DNA from 2 places in the Pseudoalteromonas sp. JSTW genome. Region 2 is predicted to be linked to the other one. Evidence: predicted binding sites of a transcription regulator. Region 2 holds the regulator's gene; the other holds the start of a gene.

Region 1 (4,434 bases), 1.3 Mb from region 2:
GGCAAGACGAAGACTTTGAGCTGATTTCAGAACCTGAATTGTGTTTATTAACCTATCGATATGTCCCTAAACAGATTCAAGAAAAACTTAAAAATGCTGACGAAGAAACTAAACTCGATATTTATGCTTCACTGAACCGTTTTACGGCCAGTATGCAAAAACGTCAGCGTGAAGCTGGGCGTTCTTTTGTATCGCGTACACGTTTAACCCCTGCGCAATACGATTACCAGCCTACCGTGGTGTTTAGAGTTGTGTTAGCGAATCCGCTTACGTCAAAGGCTATATTAAAAGATATTCTTGCAGAGCAAAAAGAACTGTCTAAAACAGATCCTGTATTTAAAAAGTATTTAAGTAAGTACATGGATTAGGTGATATAAATAAGTAAAAAGGAGCTTGAAAGCTCCTTTTTTTATACCAATTTGCGTATTTCAATGAGCAAGGTTGAGGCAATAAAAGCTCGTTGATAACAATGCAAAAATTTCGTTATTTAGGTATTCTCGGCAATTGCTCCTGCATTGCTCCTGCATTGCTCTACCTTCTGCATCTATGCAGTCGTAAATCAGCAATTTTTAACGCAGTTAGCGACTGGTTTAATCCCTCAAAATGATTAAAAATTATTGCAAAATGGTATTATGCCTTTTGAAAACAGCTAGCCTTAATCATTTCACTGATGATCTGTTGCGATGGTTTGATTTTTTCCATGGCTAAAAACTCATCAGGCTGATGTGCTTGGTTGATTGACCCTGGCCCCATAACAATCGTTTCACAGCCTAATTGTTGAATAAACGGCGCTTCGGTGCAGTAGTTAACTGCAACCGCAGGTTGGCCTGACACCTTTTCTGCCAGTTTTACTAAAGCGCTATCTGTGCTGCCGCTGAATGCAGGTATTGGGTCGTGTAAGTCAATAACGCTGACAGCGTTTGGATACTCAGTATTTATTTCATTGGCTGCATTAATCAAAATGGCTTGCAGCTCTTGTACGCTTAAACCGGGTAGTGGGCGCATATCAATGTGCATTTCACAGCAGCCACAAATACGGTTTGCGTTATCGCCGCCATGAATATGACCTAGGTTTAATGTTGGGTACGGTATTACAAAGTGCTCAACTGAATATTTATTCTTTAATTCGTCTTTAATGATTAACAGTTTTGTAATCATTTTATGCATGACTTCGATGGCATTTAAGCCTCGCTCAGGGTCTGAGCTGTGACCCGAACGACCCACAACGCGAATCGCTGAACTCATGTGGCCTTTATGAGTAAACACCGGTGTCATGTCTGTTGGCTCGCCAATAATACAGCGCGCGGGCTTTAAATTAGGGTGGCGACATATTTGCTGAGCACCCGCCATTGTCGTTTCTTCATCGGCTGTGGCTAAAATTAATAAAGGCTCTGTTTGCTGGCTTGCATCAAGCTCACTAATGGCCTGCAGTACAAAAGCAAAAAAACCTTTCATATCAATGCTGCCTAAACCGAATAACTTGTTGTCATGCTCGCTTAATTTAAACGGATCATAATTCCAGCGGCTGTCATCAAATGGCACGGTATCGGTGTGGCCCGCTAACATCAGTCCCCCTTCACCTTCACCCCGTCTCGCTAATAAATTAAAGCGACCTTTGCCATGCTCAAGCTCTGTAATTTCGCAGCTAAAGCCTAAGGTTTCGCACCAATTGGCAAGTAAGGTAATGACCTCTTTATTGCTCATGCATAAAGAGTCTTCAATTGCACTAATTGAAGGCGCAGCAATCAATTGTTGATACATCGATAAAAAAGAGGGAAGCGACATAAAAAAATCCAAAAATAATTATTCAATCTAATTGCATAACAATATAAAAGTATTTATTATGAATATCAATTCACTTTTTGAGCATAAATATACTTTAAAGTAGCGTATGAACACAAAACGACGATAACCTTATTTCATTACTTTAGATAGTGTTTTTATTCGCTAAACAGCGAGTAGTTTTAAATGTGTAAATAGATAAGTTAAATAGGTAAAACCAAGCAATGAATGTAGTGATTATTGGCGCAAGTGGATATAGCGGCGCAGAGCTTGCGAGTTTAGTCGCCAAGCACCCACAACTAACTTTAAAGGCATGTTATGTCTCTGAGGGCAGCTTAGATAAAAATAAGTGTTTAAGTGACTTATATCCTGAGCATTTAGGGCTTTTAGACCATCCATTACAGCCATTAACAGCAGCCGCTTATACCGACATCGAACAGCATGCTGATTACGTGTGTTTATGTACAGATCATGAAGTGAGTGTTGACCTTGCTCCTCGATTTTTAGCAATGGGTAAAAAAGTATTCGATTTATCAGGCGGCTTTCGTTTAGCTGGGAATGAGGATTACCTCACTTACTATGGCTTTGCGCATCAGCATCCAACGCTTTTAACACAAGCAGCCTATGGACTAGCAGAGTGGAATGCGGATGCAATCAGTCAGGCAAATTTGGTTGCGGTTGCAGGCTGTTATCCTACAGCCGCACTTAACTCATTAAAACCATTGAAAGAAGCCGGCTTATTAGCAGAGCAAACAATTATTATTAATGCCGTGTCAGGCGTCACGGGGGCGGGTAGAAAAGCGAGTGTTAATACGCATTTTTGCGAAGTATCACTTGCGCCTTATGGGTTATTTAACCACAGGCACACACCTGAAATTGAACAACATTTAGGCCATCCTGTGTTATTTACCCCGCATTTGGGGAATTTTCCGCGGGGAATTTTAGAAACTATTTATGTGCAATTAAAACCCGGTGTAACACCAGAGCAAGTAACAGAAGCGTATCAGGTGTTAGCCGATGAACCGTTGATTCGTTTACTTGGAAGCAAAATACCCAGTATTAAAGGCGTTGCTAAACAGCCGTATGTTGATATTGCGTGGCAACAAAAAGGCGAACAGCTCATTGTTATGTCGGCCATTGATAACCTGTTAAAAGGGGCGGCTGGGCAAGCATTGCAATGTATTAATTTAGCGATGGGTATACCTCATCATACCGGATTAGTAGGAGCGTTATGATGAAAACATGGGTCATTAAAATTGGCGGTGCGGTATTAAATACTGCCGATGCTGCAAAAGCCCTATTTGATGTTTTAATCTCACAACAGCAAGCTAACTTTGTGATTGTTCATGGTGGGGGTGCATTAGTTGATGCATGGCTTATGGATGCGGGATTCGCCAGTGCTAAGCACCAAGGTTTACGTATCAGTCCAAAAGAACAAATGCCATACATCGTTGGGGCGTTAGCTGGCTGTGCTAATAAACAACTAATGAGTCAAGCCATTGCCTCGGGTCATAAACCTGTGGGTATGAGCCTTTATGAAGCCGGTGTTGTGGTTAAGCAAAAATTAAAAGCGTTGGGGCAAGTTGGGCAATGCTGTGACAGTATCGACAGTATTTTACCCAGCTTAATTGAACAAGGCCGTCTACCATTAGTCAGCTCTATTGGTTTTGATGAAGAGGGACTTTGGTACAACGTAAATGCAGATGAAGCGGCCGCAGCGATTGCGAAAGAGCTTGATGCAGAACTTATTTTTATGACTGATGTAGAAGCGGTACTTGATGCAAATAAGCAACCATTACATCAACTTAATACGCAGCAAATAGATGCATTAATTCTTCAAGGAGTTATTCAGGGCGGGATGGAGGTCAAAGTTAAGACCAGTCTTCTTGCTGCCCAACATTTACGACGTGGTGTGTATATCTCAAGCTGGTTAAAGCCAGAAAATTTAGTCGCTTTATTGCAAGGCGAGCACGTTGGAACAAAGATTACACCATAGGTATTACATGTTAACTCACTTTTTATCGGGTCTTGAATTAGACCAAAAAGGCGCGCTTAAATTATTAGACTTAGCGCAAAAAATTAAAGCAAACCCTGTTGATTTTAGCCAAGCGTTAGCGGGCAAATCAGTGGTGACATTATTCGAAAAACCAAGCTTACGCACGCGTTTATCATTCGATATAGGCATTAATAAATTAGGTGGCCATGCTGTGTATTTAGACTCACAAAATGGGGCTATGGGTGCACGTGAATCGGTGAAAGATTTTGCTTTAAATATTTCTACTTGGGCCGACGGTATTGTGGCTCGTGTATTTGCACATAAAACATTAACTACGCTTGCTGAATTTTCGTCAGTGCCTGTGGTGAATAGTCTGTGTGATTTATACCACCCATGCCAAGCATTAGCGGATTTCTTAACGCTGCAAGAAGTACACGGCGATGTCAGTAAACTGAAGCTTGCTTATTTAGGTGAAGGCAATAACGTGACGCATTCACTTATGTTACTTGCTGCAACGTTAGGGACTGATTTTGTGGCGGTTTGCCCTAAGGGGAGTTCTCCAGATTCACAGATTCTCAAACAAGCAGAGCAAATTGCAGCCATGAATGGTGCATCTGTGATGGTCAGTGACAGAATTGAAGCGGCAGTCGGCGCAA
Region 2 (4,434 bases):
CGTTTGCCTTTGCTGATACGCTTGCGGTGATGCACGGTGGAAAAATAGCGCAACAAGGCACTCCTGAGCAGTTATTTAGCCAACCTAACTCAAAGGAGGTTGCAGAGTTTCTTGGTACGGGCATATACTTAACGGCAAAAGTCTTAACGCCAACTGAATATGAAACGACGTATGGTGTCATACATTCGCTAACCGAAAGCAAGCATCAAGGTCAACACGGTGTGGTGTATGTACGACCTCATCATATTAAGTTATGTGAGGCAGAGCACGGCGATGTAAGTAGTCAAGCCATACTAAACAGACGTTTTATCGGTACGCGTTATGTGTATAAGGTACGTATTGCTGGGCAGGAGCTAGAAGTTGCTGCCGAAAATGATCGTGTACTAGCGGTCGAGCAACCAGTAAAAATAAAAATAATGCCACATACGGTCAATTTTTTCGAAGATTAAACAGAACGTTATAATCCTGAATTCCTTGTCTGTATGTTTGATAACGAGTAGCTAAGGATTCATTATGGCGCAAGCGCAATCTGGGATTTGTGCTGAAGCAAACTTACACGGTTTGCACCTGTTTTTTAATGTTTATGATGGTCACGATGAGTCATTACGCAAAAAACTTAAACGCGTAAGCGTCATTCAAGACGAGTTTGCAGACCAATTCTCTGAAGCCATGTTGTCATGTGTGGTTGCGCTTGGTGCGCAGTACTGGCCGCATATACTGCCAGAGTTTATTCCAAGCCAATTACAAAGCTTTCCAAATGTGACGCACAGTGAGCACGTCATGAGTGCGCAGCCATTCGATTTGTTTGTGCAAATTCGCTCTGATCGTGAAGATGTAAATCACCTTTTTGCTCTACAAATCATTAAATTATTTACACCTGATGTTGAGCTGGTGGAACAAGTTCGTAACTTTCGCTTTTTAGATGGCCGCGATTTTAATGGCTTTATTTATGCGGGAGACACTCCGCATGGGCGACAAAAGCGAAGCACCGCACTGATTGATAAGCCGGGTCATTTTGAAGATCAGGGAAGTTATATTCATGTGCAGCGTTTTGTGCATGACCTAAGCGTGTGGCAACATTTGTCATTATCTGAGCAAGAGCAAATCATGGGGCGTACACGTCTTGATAACACGTTAATAATGCCAGCTGTTGAAACGAGTCATGCAGTACGAAGTGAATTAAAAGATGAAAAGGGTCAGCCTCTCATACTCAATCAAAGCATGCCGTTTGGTGACGTTCATAAACAGGGCATTTTAATGGTGTCGTGTGCAGCGCAAGGTGATGCGTTTGAACAGGTACTCAAAAGCCGATTAGGGCAGGGCGAATGTTATGACCATTGGCTCGATTTTACACAAGCCGACATGGGGTCTGCATTTTTCGCCCCGTCAGTAAACTTTTTAAAGCAGCTTTAACGTTAAACTGTATCGAATAATGTTCTAACGCGGTCTAGCGTGACATCGATTTCAGAAATTTTTGCAGGGGCGATAAAAATAGTGTCGTCGCCTGCAATTGTACCCAGTACACCGTCTGCCTTACCTAATGAATCAAGTAATCGGGCAATCAGCTGTGCAGCCCCTGGGCTGGTACGAATAATAATCATCATTTCGTTGTGCATGATGTCGATAACAAGCTGACGAAGAGGGCTCTTTGCGGTTGGCACACCCATTTCGGCAGGTAAACAATACACCATTTCTTGTTTTGCATTGCGTGTGCGTACAGCGCCAAATTTACTCAACATGCGTGAGACTTTACTTTGGCTAATATTATCAAAGCCTTGGTCTTTTAATGCTTCGACAATCTCACCTTGTGAGCCAAAGTTTTCTTCTTTTAATAACGATTTAAACGCTTTGATCAGTGCTTCTTGTTTGTCTTGTGGTTGCATGTTGTCGTTTCTTTTATTCATCAAATATGAAGTAATTCTACACAATTCTGCATAGTTATGCAGTATTTGTTTGCATTTGTCGTCCAAATACCGTCACGTTACAGCTAAGTTTACAACTATGGTCGAAATTATACGCGAAATAAGCAGGATAAATTTGTTTTTAGTCGCTAATTTCATTATCTTTAGGGCCACAAATATTTCCTACCTCAAATTACGGAGAATTCCAATGAAAGTTGCTGTTTTAGGCGCAGCTGGCGGTATCGGCCAAGCATTGTCTTTATTATTAAAAACAAGTTTACCTGCAGGTTCTGAATTATCGTTATACGATGTTGCCCCTGTTGTTCCTGGTGTAGCGGTTGATCTTTCTCACATCCCAACTGACGTTAAAGTTGAAGGCTTTGGTGCAGACAGCTTGGACGCTGCATTAGTAGGTTGTGATATCGTTCTTATTCCAGCGGGTATGCCACGTAAGCCGGGCATGGACCGTGCGGACCTTTTCAACGTAAACGCAGGTATCATCAAAACATTAGCTGAAGGCATCGTTAAAAACTGCCCTAAAGCGTTAGTAGGTATCATCACTAACCCAGTAAATGGCACTGTGCCAATCGTTGCTGAAGTATTCAAAAAAGCGGGTACTTACGATGCTAACCGTGTATTCGGTATTACGACTCTTGACGTGATCCGTTCTGAAGCGTTTGTAGCTGAGCTTAAAGGCTTAAGCGCAACTGACGTTAAAGTCCCTGTTATTGGTGGTCACTCTGGTACAACCATTCTGCCACTTCTTTCACAAGTTGAAGGCGTTACTTTCACTGATGAAGAAGTTGCAGCACTTACTCCACGTATCCAAAATGCAGGTACTGAAGTTGTTAACGCTAAAGCTGGTGGCGGTTCAGCAACACTTTCAATGGGTGCCGCAGCGGCTCGTTTTTGTATGTCTTTAGTGAAAGGCTTACAAGGTGAAGACGTGGTAGATTACGCATACGTTGCTGTTGAAAATGGTGATGCTGCTTACTTCGCACACCCAGTACGTTTAGGTAAGAACGGTGTTGAAGAAATTCTTTCTTACGGTGAGTTAAGTGCATTCGAAGAGCAAGCTAAGAACGACATGCTAGCGACACTTAACAAAGACATCCAAGAAGGTGTTGATTTCATCAACGGTTAATCTCGATTGATGCTAAGCGCTTCACATGCATGTTGAAGCGCTTAAAACAAAAAAGCCTGCAATTGCAGGCTTTTTTAATGGCTCGAATAAAGTATCGCTTAATGATCGCGGGCGACCGCAATCCGCGCTAAGCTTTCTAATGCTTGTTTGTATGGCGTGTCGGGTAAAAAAGCAATGCATGCAATGGCTTTATCAGCTTCTTGCTCTGCTTTTTGCATTGTAAACTCAAGGGCTTTGGTATCAGCGAGCGTCGCTAGAATGCTGTCTAAGTGATCCATACCATTGCCTAGCTCAATGGCTTCACGAACTAGTTTTACTTGCGCTGGTGTGCCTTTTTGTATCGCGTAAATAAGCGGTAAAGTTGGTTTACCTTCAGCTAAGTCATCACCAATATTTTTGCCAAGTTGCTGTGCATCAGCATTGTAATCAAGTACATCATCTACTAGTTGAAAAGCAGTTCCTAAATGCATGCCGTATAGGTTTAATGCGTCGAGGACTTTTTCGTCTTGCTCGGTAATGATAGCGGCAAGACCCGTTGCGGCTTCGAAAAGCTTGGCGGTTTTGCTGTAAATAACCTGCATATAGCTTTGTTCGGTGGTGTTAGGGTCATTACAGTTCATAAGCTGCAACACTTCACCTTCAGCAATGACATTGGTCGCATCAGCTAAAATTTGCATGATCGGCATTTTGCCAAGCCCAACCATAAGCTGGAATGAGCGAGTGTAAATAAAATCACCCACGAGCACACTGGCTGCATTGCCAAACTCTGCGTTTGCGGTAGGTGTACCTCGACGCAAATTAGACTCATCAACCACGTCATCATGCAGCAAAGTTGCTGTGTGAATAAACTCAATGATGGTTGCTAGGGTAATGTGATCTTTACCCTCATAGCCTAAAGCTTTAGCTGCTAAAATAGCTAACATGGGGCGAACACGCTTGCCACCACTGTTAACTATGTATAAACCAAGTTGATTAACCAACGCGACATCTGAGCGCATTTGGGCATGTATAAGTTGATTGACGTCATCCATTTCATTTTCGATTAACGCCTGGATAGCTTTTATATCCATTGATCTCCGAGCCAATTTTTATGGGTATACGAGGCTGATTGTACATCAAAAATTGCGCTTGCTCGATATTTTGTGATGATTCAATAAAAAAACACGTTAAAGTTTCTGTTTTCGGCTCAATTATAGCGACTTAATTTTATCTGCTTGTTTAATAAGTGAACATTCTAGACTGATTTATTAGCTATATTTGCCTCGGTCATTTAATTGTCACAAGATCGCAAAAACCGCTTGGCAAGCGGTGTTTTTAGGATAAAATAAGGGAAAATATTGAATTGCCCTTAATGCAGCTATTTTTTATTCATTTTATCTAAAAAGAGGC

What was found. The regulator ArgR, encoded in region 2, controls arginine synthesis, uptake and breakdown. The targets are predictions, from matches to a motif close to ANTGAATANNTATTCANT.
Region 1: the regulator ArgR is predicted to act here: its motif matches at 1,843-1,860, upstream of argC (N-acetyl-gamma-glutamyl-phosphate reductase).

What each region holds. Positions count from the first base shown of each region.
Region 1 is NZ_CP058972.1:638,133-642,566, forward strand. It holds gene panP (pyridoxal-dependent aspartate 1-decarboxylase PanP) at 1-368, shown strand, start outside; gene argE (acetylornithine deacetylase) at 631-1,785, opposite strand; gene argC (N-acetyl-gamma-glutamyl-phosphate reductase) at 2,007-3,017, shown strand; gene argB (acetylglutamate kinase) at 3,017-3,778, shown strand; gene GZH31_RS03080 (ornithine carbamoyltransferase) at 3,786-4,434, shown strand, end outside.
Region 2 is NZ_CP058972.1:2,967,873-2,972,306, reverse strand. It holds gene GZH31_RS13435 (ABC transporter ATP-binding protein) at 1-449, shown strand, start outside; gene GZH31_RS13430 (Dyp-type peroxidase) at 514-1,413, shown strand; gene argR (transcriptional regulator ArgR) at 1,416-1,883, opposite strand; gene mdh (malate dehydrogenase) at 2,110-3,045, shown strand; gene ispB (octaprenyl diphosphate synthase) at 3,144-4,115, opposite strand.